Regions from separate parts of the Pseudomonas sp. CYM-20-01 genome, predicted to be linked through region 2. Evidence: predicted binding sites of a transcription regulator. Region 2 holds the regulator's gene; the other holds the start of a gene.
The links. The regulator sigma-54, encoded in region 2, starts transcription at its own class of promoters, with help from an activator protein. The targets are predictions, from matches to a motif close to ANTGGCATNNANNTTGCTNT.

Region 1: a site for sigma-54 is predicted at 5,845-5,864, ahead of M2497_RS24160 (circularly permuted type 2 ATP-grasp protein). Genes of this name have one in related genera too.

What each region holds. Positions count from the first base shown of each region.
Region 1 covers NZ_AP025169.1:5,342,873-5,351,131, forward strand. Annotated here, with positions in the region: gene M2497_RS24140 (acetyl-CoA C-acetyltransferase) at 1-961, opposite strand, end outside; gene M2497_RS24145 (cytochrome c) at 1,608-2,414, shown strand; gene M2497_RS24150 (transglutaminase family protein) at 2,648-3,451, opposite strand; gene M2497_RS24155 (alpha-E domain-containing protein) at 3,448-4,398, opposite strand; gene M2497_RS24160 (circularly permuted type 2 ATP-grasp protein) at 4,403-5,812, opposite strand; gene M2497_RS24165 (ribonuclease E inhibitor RraB) at 6,214-6,555, opposite strand; gene M2497_RS24170 (hypothetical protein) at 6,768-7,004, opposite strand; gene M2497_RS24175 (START domain-containing protein) at 7,108-7,713, opposite strand; gene M2497_RS24180 (YkgJ family cysteine cluster protein) at 7,755-8,009, opposite strand; gene M2497_RS24185 (translation initiation factor 2) at 8,172-8,259, opposite strand, start outside.
Region 2 covers NZ_AP025169.1:1,224,180-1,232,438, reverse strand. Annotated here, with positions in the region: gene mlaD (outer membrane lipid asymmetry maintenance protein MlaD) at 1-110, opposite strand, end outside; gene mlaE (lipid asymmetry maintenance ABC transporter permease subunit MlaE) at 110-907, opposite strand; gene M2497_RS05415 (ATP-binding cassette domain-containing protein) at 907-1,716, opposite strand; gene M2497_RS05410 (KpsF/GutQ family sugar-phosphate isomerase) at 2,015-2,989, shown strand; gene M2497_RS05405 (HAD family hydrolase) at 2,990-3,514, shown strand; gene lptC (LPS export ABC transporter periplasmic protein LptC) at 3,523-4,095, shown strand; gene lptA (lipopolysaccharide transport periplasmic protein LptA) at 4,082-4,615, shown strand; gene lptB (LPS export ABC transporter ATP-binding protein) at 4,615-5,340, shown strand; gene M2497_RS05385 (RNA polymerase factor sigma-54) at 5,525-7,018, shown strand; gene raiA (ribosome-associated translation inhibitor RaiA) at 7,094-7,399, shown strand; gene ptsN (PTS IIA-like nitrogen regulatory protein PtsN) at 7,410-7,874, shown strand; gene rapZ (RNase adapter RapZ) at 7,877-8,259, shown strand, end outside.

The DNA of each region.
Region 1 (8,259 bases), 2.6 Mb from region 2:
GGTCGATGTCTTCAACGCGCAGTCCGGCCTTGGCCAGGGCCTTGCGCGTGGCGGGCGCGAGGCCGGTGAGCATGATGGTCGGGTCGGTGCTGGTGACCGCTGTGGCGACGATACGCGCCCGGGGTTGCAGGCCCAGCTCGCGCCCCTTGGCCTCGGAGCCGATCAACATCAGCGCGGCGCCATCGACGATGCCGGAACTGTTGCCGGGGGTGTGTACGTGATGGATGCGCTCTACGTGGCTGTAGACACGCAACGCGGTGGCATCGAAGCCCATCTGCCCGATCATTTCGAAACTCGGCTTGAGCTTGCCGAGGCCTTCAAGGGTGGAGTCGCCGCGAATGAATTCGTCATGGTCCAGCAGCACGATGCCATTCTGGTCCTGCACCGCGATCAGCGACTTGTTGAAGGAACCGTCTGCACACGCCCTCGCCGCTTTCTGCTGGGAATGCAGGGCAAAGGCGTCGACGTCCTCGCGGGTGAAACCTTCCAGGGTGGCGATCAGGTCCGCGCCAATACCCTGTGGGGTGAAGTGACTGTGCATATTGGTCTGCGGATCGAGCACCCAGGCGCCACCGTCACTGCCCATGGGCACGCGGGACATGGACTCGACGCCGCCGACCACCACCAGATCCTCGAAGCCGGAGCGGACTTTCATCGCCCCCAGGTTGACCGCTTCCAGGCCCGACGCGCAGAAGCGGTTGACCTGGACCCCGGCGACGCTGATGTCCCAGTCCGCCACCAGCGCGGCGGTCTTGGCGATGTCGGCGCCCTGGTCGCCTACCGGGGTCACGCAGCCGAGCACGATGTCGTCCACCTGGTGGGTGTCCAAGTCACTGCGCAGGGCCAGCGCCGTGAGCAGGCCGGCTACCAGGTTCACCGGCTTGACGCTGTGCAGGGCACCGTCCGCCTTGCCTTTGCCACGGGGGGTGCGTATCGCATCAAAGATCAACGCTTGGGTCATGACGTCCTCGAACCAGTGTGCATGTGTGCCTCTACCTTAGGCCCGATTGACACGGTTTCAATGACGGATGCGCTCATTGCTTTTGACCCCCTCGCTCGGACGAACGGTAGGCACCTAAGGTAATCACCTGATTAATCGTTTTAGCTGTCTAGCCAAGGCATTGGCGCCAAGATGGCGATATGCCTCATGCCTTTTTAAGCTGAAATTCTGATTAGCTGATATGAAATGAGTCTAAGCCGCGAAGAACGAGGGCTCTAAGGTTGAATCAGTAAGAAGTTGCTGCCGGGTTTTGCTGGAGCAACTGTAAGAAAAGCGACACGTCATCTCGCCATACTGAAATAAGACCGGCACGCATTTGACGCTCAGGAATAACAACAAAAGGCAGTCAGCCATGTTCAAACATTCGAAAGTACGTCAGGCGGGACTCATTCTTTTCGCCACCACACTGATTCTGATCTTGCCCAATTTGACCAAGGTTATTGGGTGACACCTCCACACCCACATTCCGTGCACTCACAGCACCGGGTTTGCAGCTTTTGGCAGCGCCTGCCAGGACATTGCGCATAGCGGTCCGGCAGGGGCTGTCTTTTTGCGTGCAGATTTGCGGTATCGTGAGCAGCATCGCCACTCGACACCGGGCCCTTTCTTGAAAGCCATCCTTGCCCTCCTCGCCTTGCTCATCAGCCTCCCCACTGCGGCGGCCCAATTGACCATCGAACTCAACCACTCCCGCAAGACCTGGCAGACCGCCGACTTGCTCAAGCACCCGCAAGCGCAGACGGTGCAGATCGACGATGACGTCTCCTACAAGCGCAGCATGAGTTATCGCGCAGTGCCGCTGGCCGTGCTCCTACCGGGTTTGAAACCCGAGAGCCATCTGCAAGCGGTTGCCCTGGATGGATTCGCCGCCGAACTCACCGCCGCGCCGTTGCTGGAACAACAGGGTGCACGTGCTTGGCTGGCGGTGGAGGATCCTGCTCAACCCTGGCCGGCACTGGCGCAGGGCAAACCCAGTGCCGGGCCGTTCTACCTGGTGTGGACCGACCCGCAAGCCGGGGCTATCAGCCCTGAGCAGTGGCCGTTCCAGATCTCCGGGATCAAGCAGTTGAACACGGTAGCGGAGCGCTTTCCGGCGTTGTTGCCGGATCCGAAGCTGGCGGCCAACGACCCGATCAACCAGGGTTTTGCCCTGTTCCAGAAAAACTGCCTGGCCTGCCACCGCATCAATGGCGCCGGAGACGCCCAGGTGGGACCGGACCTGAATATCCCCTACAACCCCACCGAGTATTTTGGCGGTGATTTCCTCAAGCGCTATATCCGCGACCCGCAGAGTTTGCGGCGTTGGCCACAGGCGAAGATGCCGGCGTTCGCGGCCAGCGTGTTGCCGGACGGTGAGCTGGATCTGTTGGTGGGGTATTTGAAGCATATGGCCGGGCGTAAACAGCAACCTTAAACATCCGGTGGTGAACGCGTTGTGGTGAGCGGGCTTGCTGTGGTGAGCGGGCTTGCCCCGCGTTGGGCTGCGCAGCAGCCCTGATCAAGCAGAATGCGGTGTGTCAGGAGTTTCTTCGGTTCCTGGTTTTGGGGCTGCTGCGCAGCCCAACGCGGGGCAAGCCCGCTCACCACAGCAAATCTGCTCACCACAACAAGTCCGCCAGCCACAACACCCCGCTCGCCGCAACCGAATCATTGCTGCTGGACGGAAATCACCGGCGTCGGCGCCACGAACACCTTGGCATGCATCTGCTCATGCCCACCGCCCCGGCGCATGCCGCGCACCGGGCAAGCATCGAGGTAATCCAGCCCCACCGCCAGCTTCAAATGCCGCTCCGGGCGGGCCAGTTGGTTAGTCACGTCAAAGCTGTACCAGGCGTCATCCAGCCAGGCTTCGGCCCAGGCGTGGCTGGCCAGGTGCGTGCTGTCCTCGGTGTACAAATACCCCGACACATACCGCGCAGGAATGCCCAGGCTACGCGCACAGGCCAGGAACGCGTGGGTGTGGTCCTGGCACACGCCCGCACGGCCGGCGAAGGCCTGGGCGGCGCAGGTGTCGACCTCGGTCGCGCCGGGCGTGTAGACCATCGCCTGGTTAAGTGCCTGCATCAGGTCGATCAATGCCGTACGGTCGCGCCGTTGATGGCAGTGCTGTTCGGCAAAACCACGCAGGGCTTCATCGGGTTCGGTCAGGCGCGTGCAGCGCAGGAACGGGAACGCCGATTGGCTCTCATGCTCGGCCTCGCGCAACTCGTCGATGTCCACCTGGCCACGCGCGCCAATGATGATGGCGTCGTGGGGCTCGTCCAGGGTCAACACATGCAGGATGTTGCCGAACGGGTCCACCTGGGCACGCACCGGGCGTGGCAGGTCAAGTTGCCAACTGAGTACATGCTGGCGCTCGCTGTCATGGGGCGTGAGGCGCAAGTATTGGATGCTGGCGCGCACCTGGTCTTCATAGTGGTAGGTGGTTTCGTGGCTGATGGAGAGTCTCATGCCGCCTCCAGGTAGGAACTGTAGATGGCGTCGCCCAACTGGCGGACCAAAGGAATAAAGTCGGTCAGCCAGGCGTGCAGGCCTTCCTCAAGGATTTCATCGATGGCGGTAAAGCGCAGGCGCGCATCCATCTCGGCGGCCAGGCGCTGGGCCGGGCGGCCGTTGATGCCAGGCAGGCTGGCGAGTATCTGGTCGATCTCTTCACTGCAGGCCCGCAGTGAGCGTGGCACATCGGCGCGCAACAGCAGCAACTCGGCGACTTGCCGTGCGCCGGGCGCATCGCGATAGATCTCGGTGTAGGCCTCGAACGACGACAAGGCACGCAGCAAGGCGCTCCATTGATAGTAGGCGTGGGCCGTGCCATCGGTGACAGCCTCGGCGCGGTCACCGGCCATCTCATAGCGGGCGTCCAGCAGGCGCAGCGTGTTGTCGGCCCGTTCGATAAAAGTGCCCAGGCGGATAAATCGGAAAGCATCGTTGCGCATGATGGTGCCGTAAGTGGCACCCCGGAACAGATGGGAGCGCTCCTTGACCCACTCACAGAACCGGCTCATGCCATAACGGCTGAGGCCCTGCTGGGCGATATCGCGAATATCCAGCCAGGTGGCGTTGATGTTTTCCCACATATCCGCGGTAATTCGCCCACGCACCGCATGGGCGCTGGCCCGCGCGGCGCCGAGACAACTGTAGATGCTGGCCGGGTTGGCCGCGTCCAGCGCAAAAAAGTGCAACAGGCGTTCGGCGTGCAGTTCGCCGTGACGTTCGTGGTAATCGTCCAGGGTGCCGGTAATCAATAGCGGCATGGCCAGTTCATGCAGGCCGTCGCCGCGCCCATCCTGGGGCATCAGTGACAGCGAATAGCTGACGTCGAGCATGCGTGCGAGGTTTTCCGCACGCTCCAGGTAGCGCGACATCCAGTACAGATCCGAGGCAGTTCTACTCAACATGGCATCAGTCCTCGACCACCCAAGTGTCTTTGGTGCCGCCGCCCTGGGACGAGTTCACCACCAGCGAACCTTCGCGCAAGGCCACGCGGGTCAGGCCGCCGGGCACTACACGGGTCTCCTTGCCGGACAACACAAACGGGCGCAGGTCGATATGGCGCGGCGCAATGCCGTTTTCGACAAAGGTCGGGCAGGTGGATAAACACAGGGTCGGCTGGGCGATATAGGCGTGGGGCTTGGCCTTGATCCGCGCTCGGAAGGCTTCGATTTCCGCTGCCGTGGACGCCGGGCCTACCAACATGCCGTAGCCGCCGGAGCCCTGGGTTTCCTTCACCACCAGGTCGGGCAGGTTGGCGAGTACGTGGGATAGCTCGTCCGGTTTACGACACTGGAAGGTCGGAACATTCTTCAGGATCGGTTCTTCATCCAGGTAAAAACGGATCATCTCGGTGACGAAGGGGTACACCGACTTGTCATCCGCCACGCCGGTGCCGATGGCATTGGCCAGCACCACATTGCCGCAGCGATAAGCCGCGAGCAGGCCGGGCACGCCGAGCATGGAGTCCGGGTTGAAGGCCAGGGGATCGAGAAACGCATCGTCGAGACGACGGTAGATCACGTCCACGGCCTTGGGCCCATCGGTGGTGCGCATGAAAACGCGGTCATCGCGTACGAACAGGTCGGCGCCTTCCACCAGTTCCACGCCCATCTCGCGGGCGAGAAAGGCATGCTCGAAGAACGCGCTGTTAAAGCGGCCCGGCGTCAATACCACCACGCTGGGGTTATCCAGGGGGCTTGAGCTTTTCAGCGTGTCGAGCAGCAGGTTGGGATAGTGATCGATGGGCGCGATGCGCTGGGCAGCGAACAGTTCGGGGAACAGGCGCATCATCATCTTGCGGTCTTCGAGCATATAGCTGACGCCGCTGGGTGTACGCAGGTTGTCTTCGAGCACGTAGTACGTGCCGTCGCCATCGCGTACGAGGTCGACGCCGGAGATGTGGGAATACAGGTCGCGGTGCAGGTCCAGGCCCTGCATCGCCAGTTGGTATTGCTCGTTGGCCAGCACCTGTTCGGCAGGAATGATCCCGGCCTTGATGATGCGTTGCTCGTGATACAGGTCGGCGAGAAACATGTTCAACGCCTTGACCCGCTGGATGCAGCCACGCTCGACAATCCTCCATTCACTGGCGGGAATGCTGCGCGGGATGGTGTCGAAGGGAATCAGACGCTCGGTGCCCTGCTCGTCCCCGTAGAGGGTGAAGGTGATCCCGGCGCGGTGAAACAGCAAATCGGCTTCGCGCCGGCGTTGAGCCAGCAATTCAGGCGGGGTTTCGGCCAGCCAGCGGGCGAACTCGCGGTAATGCGGTCGGACCTGGCCTGCCCCATCGTACATTTCATCGTAATAAGTGCGGATCATGCCGAACTCCTTGTCACCCGGGCGCAAGAACCATCGCAAGGCCCGTGCCAGCGGCATAAACACTTAAAAATCAGTGAGTTGAATTAACCACGTAATCTGCTCGCACCGTCCTGGTGCGTAGAATGCCCGGTGCACTGCCCGACGCTTCATCGCAATGCGGGCTTTGACTATCAACAGCATAGTCAGAGTTGATTTCACTGCCCGGCGCAGGCTACGGATAATCGGCCCCATCTGCTGAACTGCCTTCAGCGCTCCGCTCTTCCCTTTAGGCCACCCGTATGGGTGGCCTTTTTTTTGGTGCGTAAAAATAGCGCGCAAGTTCCGAGTTATTTTCCCACCGCACAAACAAAATCGGCCGACCCAAAGGCCAGCCGATACGCTGTGTTGCTCATAAACTGCCGCTACATGGGTAACCCACGCACCTCCTGCTTCACGCCCCATCCTTCGATGATCCCGCCCAGCGGCTCGACCACCGCCCCGAAGTCTTGCTCGAAATCTCCTATGCCGTCGTAGGTCGCAAACATGACTTTGCTCAGTTCCAGGTACCAGGCGCCATCGTCGCGCGCACTCACCTGGGCATTCAGGGATTCCCCGCGAAACTCACCCGCAGCCCTGCGCGCCCGTTCCTCATCCGGGAAAATGGCGTAGAACTCGATGGGGTGAAAACGCGAGAAGTCGAAGCCGCCTTCTTTCATGCGGCGCAGAACATTGGTGCTGATGTCTTCTTGATAGGCTGTGCTCATGAAAAGTGCTCCTCAAATTGATGGATAGACTTTCCGTGCTTCCCGAAGCCCACGCCGCAATGGCGTGGGGACTACGGCAACAACATCACCGCTGGAAAACAAGCATGTAGCTGACAAGACCAGAACTAGCGATTCATTCGCTGATCTCGTTTGCAGAGTAGCGCGAAGCTATCACCTCCACCAGAGGCGCTTGGATGGACTACAGGGAATGTTCAGACGGCGGGAGAGATGTCGAGGATCTGGATGCTGTTCTGGTCTTTGAGGATCTTGACCGTCGGCTCGGGCTTGCGGCCCTCCAGGTCATTGAGGTCCAGTTCGGCGGCGACGGGCACCAGCTTGTTGCGAATCATGTGCGCAGCGTCTTCGAGGCTGGGCTTGTGTTCGCAGGTGAACTGCTCCACGGTCTGCACGCCGTGATCATCAACGAAGGTAATTTGCCACGTTTGCATCGGTGCCTCCTCGATAAAACCCATGTGTGGGCTTACACATATCTGGACCTTGAGCGCTGGACAAACGTTCCACTCAAGGCCGGAGGCACCGGATCAGCTGCAGTTATTTTTCCGCGTGTTGCTTCAAGGCTTTCAAGGTGTTGAACGGAGCGTCCACCACGAACTTGTTGGCCAGCCACGAGGGCACGCTGCCGCCTGGCTCGGTATGCACCTGGTAGGTGACTTCGGTCAGGTTGTCGCCTTTGGGGACCAGTTTCCAGAAGCCTTCAACCTGGGCTACGCGTACGAAGCCTTTTTCTTCCGGCTGATAAGTAGGAACCTCCAGCAAGGTCCGAGTGACACTGCCATCGGCACCCTTGGCAGTGGTGATTTTCAGGATCGAATCACGATTACTGACGGGGAACGGCGCATTGAACTGGGTGTAGGTATAGCTGACGTCACCCTCATGTTTCAGCAGCTTCTGCAATTTGCACTCATGAATCCACTTGCACGCACCGACTACGTCTTCCTGCAACGCGACGATCTTCGCCACCGGTGCCTTGATCGTGGTCACCCCGCGATACGCCTTGTACTTGGAGCCGGCAATTTCGCTCAGGGACACCTTGATACCGTCTTCGTCCTTGGCGACTTGCCAATCCTCAGCCTGGGCAGTGGCAGCAAACAACACCGTAAAACCGCACAACACAGCCATTCGTTTCAGCGAACCCATTGTTGTATTCCTTATTGTTGAAGTTCCGATAGTAAAGCCCATCAAGCCGCCGTCATCTGCTCCCACCAGCCGATCAAGCGGATCGCATCGGCCTGGTCGGTGCCGCAGACCTCGAGATCCGCCTTGAAATCACTGCACACCGCCGGTCGCTCCGGCTGGCCGAACAGCAGGCATAGCTGTTCGACCGATAGGTGCAGGCAGCGTTCGCCCGCCGGTTTGCCCTGTGGCATGCCCGGTAATGGCGAACTGATGGAGGGGGCGATGCAGCAAGCGCCACAGCCTTCACGGCAATTCATGACCAGCAGGTCCTCGACGACTCAATGTGGATGGCCGGGCTAGAGTACGCCCTAAAACAGCCGTTTTAAAATGGGTTAACAGGGGTTTTTCGCAGAAAACAAAAGTGACTGACCAGTCTGCGACAGATGGTCGAGGGCACGCGTCACGTTTGCGGGAAAAGTTTACTGCTTGAACTCGAACTCCACCGCGGCGCCTTCGACTTCGCGCCGTTCTTCGTTGCGCAATTGCAGCTTCATTTCATTGCTGAGC
Region 2 (8,259 bases):
GCGGTGGGGCTGGCCGACAGGCCGCTGACGCGCAGGGCCAACAAGAGTAAAGCCAGGATGCCAGCCAGCAAGAAAAGGCCGACACCGATTTCCACAGTGCGGTTTTGCATCAGAAATCTCCAAACATCAAGGCGGTCAAAATGAAGTCAAGGCCCAGTACCGCCAGCGAGGCGTACACAACGGTCTTGGTGGTGGCGCGACTGATCCCTTCTGAAGTGGGCTCACAGTCGTAGCCTTGGAATACGGCGATCCAGGTCACCACAAAGGCGAAGACGATGCTCTTTATGATGCCGTTGAGCACGTCACCGCTGAAGGTCACGCTGTTTTGCATGTTGGCCCAGTAGGAGCCGTCGTAGACGCCCAGCCAGTCCACCGCCACCCACGAACCGCCCCAGATCCCGACCACGCTGAAGATCATCGCCAGCAGTGGCAGGGAAATGAAGCCGGCCCACAGGCGCGGGGCAACAATGTACTTGAGCGGGTCCACGCCGATCATTTCCAGACTGGACAGCTGCTCGGTGGACTTCATGTTGCCGATTTCGGCGGTCAACGCGGAACCCGCGCGCCCGGCGAACAGCAAGGCGGTCACCACCGGCCCCAGTTCACGCAACAGCGTCAGGGCGACCATCTGCCCCACTGCCTGCTCCGAACCGTAGCTGGACAGAATATTGAAGCCCTGCAACGCCAGCACCATGCCGATGAACACCCCGGAGACCACGATGATCACCAGGGACATCACGCCCACCGAATGCAGCTGCTTGACCAGCAGGCCGAACCCGCCGCCAATACCGCCGCGGCCGAGCAAGGCGTGGAACAGGAAAATCGTCGAACGACCCAGCACTTCGACGATGTCGATGCCCGAGCGACCGAAAAGGCGAACCTTCTCGATAAGAGATGTCTTGCGCATCAGCGCTTCCCCAGAAGATCTGAGCGGTAATCCGCTGCCGGAAAGTGAAAAGGCACCGGGCCATCAGGATCGCCGGTCATGAATTGGCGAATGCGCGGGTTGTCGGCGTTCATCAGCTCTTCGGGCGTGCCCTGCCCCAGCACCTGACCATCGCCCACTACATAGAGGTAATCGGCAATGCTCGCGGTTTCTGCAAGATCGTGGGAGACCACGATGCTGGTAATGCCCAGTGCATCGTTGAGCAGGCGGATCAGACGCACCAGCACGCCCATGGCGATGGGGTCCTGGCCGACAAAGGGCTCGTCGTACATGAGAATCTGCGGGTCGAGGGCAATGGCACGCGCCAGCGCCACACGGCGCTTCATGCCACCAGACAATTCATCGGGCATCAGGTCGATGGCGCCGCGAAGGCCTACGGCCTGCAGTTTCAGCAACACAATGTCACGAATCATCTCGTCGGACAGCTGGGTATGCACCCGCAGCGGAAAGGCCACGTTCTCGAAAACATCAAGATCGGTGAACAGCGCACCGCTCTGGAACAGCACACCCATGTGCTTGCGTGCATCGAACAGATCGCTGCGCGACAGCGTCGGCAGGTTCTGGCCGTTGACCCACACCTCTCCCGCACTGGGGCGCAATTGCATACCCATCAGGCGCAGCAGCGTGGTCTTGCCGCAACCGGAAGGCCCCATGATGCCCGTGACCTTGCCGCGCGGAATGCGGATATCGACGTTATTGAAGATGCTGCGCGTCCCGCGCTTGAAGGTCAGTCCCTTCAGCTCGACCGCGTAGGCGTTATCGGCACTCATCTAAACTCCTTGGGATGCAGCCTCTCACTCAGACACCACGCTTGCGACAAACGTTTGCAACCGTTGCGCAATAGTTGGCCACGTGGGCTGGGCGGACCGAACTGGCGGCGAACTATATCACTGCTGGTACAAGGCGCCCAAGGCCGGAACAGTGCTTGTTCAGATTGGGGACAGGGAAAAATCGTTGCTGGGGTTGAATCTCAGGAACATTGCGAACAAACCCTGACGAACTTGCGTGAGGGAATTGATCATTACCGCTATAATCGCCGACTTTTCGTCAGGCTATACGATTTCAGACATGAGCCAATCCAGCGACCTTATTCAATCCGCACAACGCACCATCCGCCTCGAGCTTGAAGCCGTAGAAGGCTTGCTGGCCCATATTGACGCGGATTTCGTACGCGCCTGCGAGATGATTCTGGCCAGCAAGGGCCGCGTTGTGGTGGTCGGCATGGGCAAGTCGGGCCACGTCGGCAACAAGATCGCCGCCACCCTGGCCAGTACCGGAACCACCGCGTTTTTCGTGCACCCGGCCGAAGCCAGCCACGGCGACATGGGCATGATCACCAAGGATGACATCATCCTTGCGCTGTCCAACTCCGGCACTACCAACGAAATCGTTACCCTGCTGCCGCTGATCAAACGCCTGGGCATCCAGATGATCAGCATCACCGGCAACCCGGAGTCGACGCTGGCCAAGGCCGCCGAAGTGAACCTGAACGTCCACGTGGACCACGAGGCCTGCCCGCTGAACCTGGCACCGACCTCCTCCACCACGGCCGCGCTGGTCATGGGCGATGCCTTGTCCGTAGCGCTGCTGGAAGCCCGCGGGTTTACCGCTGAGGACTTCGCGTTTTCCCATCCGGGTGGCGCCCTGGGTCGCCGCCTGCTGCTGAAAGTGGAAAACGTCATGCACTCCGGCGAGGAGTTGCCCCATGTCCAGCGCGGCACCTTGCTGAAGGATGCGCTGATGGAAATGACCCGCAAGGGCCTGGGCATGACGGTGATCCTGGAGGCCGATGGCCGCTTGGCCGGGGTCTTCACCGACGGCGACCTGCGCCGCACCCTGGACCGCACGATTGATATCCACACCGCCACCATCGACGCGGTAATGACACCCCACGGCAAGACCGCACGCCCAGAGATGCTGGCAGCCGAAGCCTTGAAGATCATGGAAGACCACAAGATCGGCGCGCTGGTGGTGGTTGATGGCGACGACCGCCCGATTGGCGCCCTGAACATGCACGACTTGCTGCGTGCAGGAGTGATGTAGATGACCAGCGACCTGTTGCAACGCGGCAAAAATATCAAACTCGCGATTTTCGACGTTGACGGCGTGCTGACCGACGGCCGCCTGTACTTCCTCGAAGACGGCAGCGAATTCAAGACATTCAACACGCTGGACGGCCAGGGCATCAAAATGCTGATGGCGGCGGGTGTGCAAACGGCAATTATCAGCGGCCGAAAAACGCCCGTTGTGGAACGTCGCGCACAAAACCTGGGGATTCCTCACCTGTATCAGGGCCGCGAGGATAAACTGGTGGTTCTGGACGAGCTTCTTGGCCAACTCAACCTAAGCTATGAGCAGGTCGCCTACTTGGGTGATGACTTGCCAGACCTGCCGGTGATTCGCCGAGTAGGCCTGGGCATGGCCGTCGCCAATGCGGCGGCGTTTGTTCGCGAACACGCCCACGGCATCACCAGCGCCCGCGGTGGCGAAGGTGCCGCCCGCGAGTTCTGCGAGCTGATCCTGCGTGCCCAGGGCAGCCTTGAAGCGGCACACGCCGCCTACTTATAGAGCGTTTTATGCTGAGCAAAAAGATTCGCAACTTCCTGTTATTCGGGGTCATCGCCGCGCTGTTCCTCGCGGTGGGCTACTGGAATATCAGCCCGGAGCGCTTTCTCGACCAGCCTGCTGCGCAGGTTGACGAAGGCGCTATCGACTATTACGCCATCAATGCCAAAAGTGTGCAGTTCCTGCCTGACGGCAAGGTGCAGTACGAAATGACCTCGGACAAGGTCGAGCATGTGAAGGCCACCGAGGTCACCCTGCTGACCAACCCGGACATGAACATTTACCGCGGTACCGAGTTCCCATGGCACGTCACCAGCAAGCGTGGCGAGGTCAACCCGGACGGTACCGAGGTGGAACTGATCGACTCGGTGCGCATTGCGCGCACTGACGATAAAAGCCGTGAGACGGTGATTACCAGCAGTCGCATGACCGTATTCCCGCAGAAGCAATATGCGCAGACCGAGCAAGACGTTAGAATCGACGGCGCTGGCGGTGTATCGACTGGCAAGGGAATGAAAGCGTATTTGAAAGAAAGCAGGATACACCTGCTATCGAACGTAAGAGGACAGTATGAGGCTCGTTAAAACTCTCCCTATTTTGCTCGGCCTGGGCGCAGCACTGGGAAGCGTGAGCGCCTGGGCTCTGCCGAACGATAGCCAGCAGCCGATCCACATCTCGGCCGATGATGCACAGCTCGATGACAAGCAAGGCGTCGCAACCTACACCGGTGGCGTGATCATCACTCAGGGCTCGATGAAAATCACCGGCAATACCGTGACGCTAACGCGCACCAAAACCGGCGACATCGATGTCGTGACCTCGGTGGGCAACCTGGCTTACTTCGAACAGAAGCAGTCCGCGACAGACACCGGCCCGATGAAGGGCTACGGCAAGACCATCCAGTACCACGCCCAGCAGAACCGCATCGTACTGATTGACCAGGCCAAGGTGCTCAGCCCCGATGGCAACTCCACGGAAGGTGAGAAGATCACCTATGACACCGTGAAACAGATCGCTAATGCCGGTCGTGCCAATGGCAACAAGGTCACCGCGCCTCGTCCACGCATCGACATGGTTATCCAGCCGAAGAAGAAGGCCGAGTAATGGCAACCCTGAAAGCCCAGCATCTGGCCAAGGCCTATAAAAGCCGTCAGGTCGTGCGCGACGTCAGCCTGTCGATCGACAGCGGCCAGATCGTCGGCTTGCTCGGCCCCAACGGCGCCGGCAAGACCACTTGCTTCTACATGATCGTCGGTCTGGTCCAGGCGGATCAGGGCCGTGTCCTGATCGATGACCTGGACGTGAGTCACCAGCCAATGCACGGCCGCGCACGGGCCGGTATCGGCTATCTCCCGCAGGAAGCGTCGATCTTCCGCAAACTGTCGGTGTCGGACAACATCATGGCGATCCTCGAGACCCGCAAGGAACTCGACCGTGACGGCCGTCGCAAGGAGCTGGAAAGCCTGTTGCAGGAGTTCCATATCAACCATATCCGCGACAACCTCGGCATGAGCCTGTCCGGTGGTGAGCGTCGTCGCGTGGAAATCGCCCGCGCACTGGCCACTGCCCCCAAGTTCATCCTGCTGGACGAGCCGTTTGCCGGCGTCGACCCGATTTCGGTCGGCGACATCAAGCAGATCATCCATCACCTCAAGGCCAAGGGCATTGGCGTGCTCATCACCGACCACAACGTCCGTGAGACGCTCGATATCTGCGAAACCGCCTATATCGTCAATGACGGCCAACTGATTGCCGAAGGTGATTCCGCTACCATCCTGGCCAATGAACTGGTCAAGGAAGTGTACCTGGGTCACGAGTTCCGCCTGTAAACACCGTGGTGTCACGGCGTTCGCCAAGGTGCGCGGGAGTCAATGAAAACCTCCGGATTTTTATTGTTACCGCGCTCTAGGCAAAGCACCCGACATCAGGCATATAATTTGCTTATGTTTGGCGCTCACGCGCCCTGTCGTGGATGGCGCATTGCGCCGGCGAATAAGGTGTTAAGCCCCTGCCATGAAACCATCGCTAGTCCTGAGAATGGGCCAGCAGCTGACGATGACACCGCAGCTGCAACAGGCCATCCGCCTGCTCCAATTGTCGACCCTGGACCTGCAACAGGAAATCCAGGAGGCCCTGGAGTCCAATCCGATGCTCGAACGCCAGGAAGAAGGCGACGACTTCGATAATGCAGACCCGCTGGCCGATAACATCGAGCAAAAACCCAATTCCGACGTGCAGGAACCCTCCTACCAGGAAACCGCCCCCACGGTGGACAACCTTGAGGAAGGCGAATGGAACGAACGCATTCCCAACGAGCTTCCGGTCGACACCGCCTGGGAAGATGTCTACCAGACCAGCGCCAGCAGCCTGCCCAGCAATGACGATGACGAGTGGGACTTCACCACCCGCACCTCCGCCGGCGAGAGCCTGCAGAGCCATCTGCTGTGGCAACTGAACCTGGCACCGATGTCGGATACCGATCGCCTGATCGCCGTAACCCTGATCGACTGCATCAACAATCAGGGTTATCTAGACGAGACGCTTGAAGAAATTCTTGAAGCCTTCGACCCCGAACTGGATATCGAACTGGACGAGATCGAAGCCGTCCTGCACCGCATCCAGCAGTTCGAGCCATCCGGTATCGGCGCGCGCACCCTCAGCGAATGCCTGCTGCTGCAACTGCGCCAGTTGCCGGCCAAGACCCCATGGCTCGCCGAGGCCCAGCGCCTGGTCACCGACTACATCGACCTGCTGGGCAGCCGCGACTACAGCCAGTTGATGCGCCGCATGAAGCTCAAGGAAGACGACCTGCGCCAGGTCATCGAGCTGGTACAGAGCCTTAACCCGCGCCCCGGCTCGCAAATCGAGTCCAGCGAAGCCGAATACGTCGTCCCCGACGTGATCGTGCGCAAGGACAACGAGCGGTGGCTGGTGGAGCTGAACCAGGAGTCGGTGCCACGCCTGCGGGTCAACCCGCAATACGCCGGTTTCGTCCGCCGCGCCGACACCAGCGCCGATAACACCTTCATGCGCAACCAGTTGCAGGAAGCCCGCTGGTTCATCAAGAGCCTGCAAAGCCGCAACGAAACCCTGATGAAAGTCGCCACCCAGATCGTCGAGCACCAGCGCGGCTTCCTGGAATACGGCGACGAGGCGATGAAGCCGCTGGTACTGCATGACATCGCCGAAGCGGTGGGCATGCATGAGTCGACCATTTCACGCGTGACCACGCAGAAATTCATGCATACCCCACGGGGTATTTATGAACTGAAATACTTTTTCTCCAGCCACGTCAGCACCTCCGAAGGCGGCGAATGCTCGTCAACGGCGATCCGCGCGATCATCAAAAAACTGGTTGCGGCGGAAAATCAGAAAAAGCCATTGAGTGACAGTAAGATCGCTGGTTTACTGGAGGCACAAGGCATTCAGGTCGCCCGTCGAACCGTCGCCAAGTACCGCGAGTCCCTTGGGATCGCGCCTTCCAGCGAGCGTAAGCGTTTGATGTGACGGGCGGGCCACAGCGTTCCAGTGGCAGGCGCCTTTGCCTGCCGCTTTATGCACTGGCAACGAAGGAGAAGCTGTATGCAAGTCAACATCAGTGGACACCAACTGGAAGTGACCAAGCCCCTGCGTGAGTACACCGAAAGCAAGTTGAACAAGCTTGCAGGGCATTTTGACAAGATCACCAACGTGCAGGTCATCATGGAGGTCGATAAGCTCAAGCAGAAAATCGAGGCCACCCTGCACGTACCGAATGCCAAGCTCGTCGCCAATGCGGAACATGAAGACATGTACGCGGCGATCGACTCGCTCTACGACAAGCTGGACCGCCAACTCATAAAGCATAAGGAAAAGAATCTGCACCTGATGCAAGGTACAGGTCGTTAACTCTCCCCCCATGATCCGACTTGAAACCATCCTGACCCCCGGCCGTTCCCTCGTGAACGTGCCGGGTGGCAGCAAGAAGAAAGCCCTCGAACAAATTGCCAACCTGATCGCACGCGAAGTGCCGGATCTGGAGATGCAAGATGTCTTCGATGCGCTGATTGCCCGTGAAAAACTCGGTTCCACCGGTTTTGGCAACGGCATCGCCATTCCTCACTGCCGCCTCAAAGGCTGCGAAACACCTGTCAGCGCCCTGCTGCACCTGGAAGCCCCCATCGATTTCGACGCCATCGACGGCGCCCCGGTTGATCTGCTGTTCGTTCTGCTGGTCCCGCAAGCCGCCACCGATGCGCACCTGGAACTGCTCCGGCAGATCGCCAGCATGCTCGACCGCAAGGAAGTACGCGACAAACTGCGCAGCGCCAGCAGCAATGAGGCGTTGTACCAGGTTGTCCTGGATGAACAGAACGGGCAGTAACCATGCGCTTGATCATCGTCAGCGGCCGCTCCGGCTCGGGTAAAAGCACCGCCCTCAACGTTCTTGAGGACAACGGTTTCTATTGCATCGACAACCTGCCCGCCGGCCTGCTGCCGGAGTTGGCTGAACGCGCCTTGATCCATACCGAACTGGCCCAACCGCTGGTCGCCGTTTCGATTGATGCCCGTAACCTGCCCAGCCATCTTGAGCGATTCCCGCAATTGCTCGAGGAAGTGCGGGGCAAGCACATTCATTGCGACGTGCTGTACCTGGACGCCGACGAAGAAACCCTGCTCAAACGCTTCTCCGAGACCCGCCGGCGTCACCCCCTAAGCAGCCCCCATCGCTCTCTGGCCGAAGCCATCGAAGACGAAACCAAGCTGCT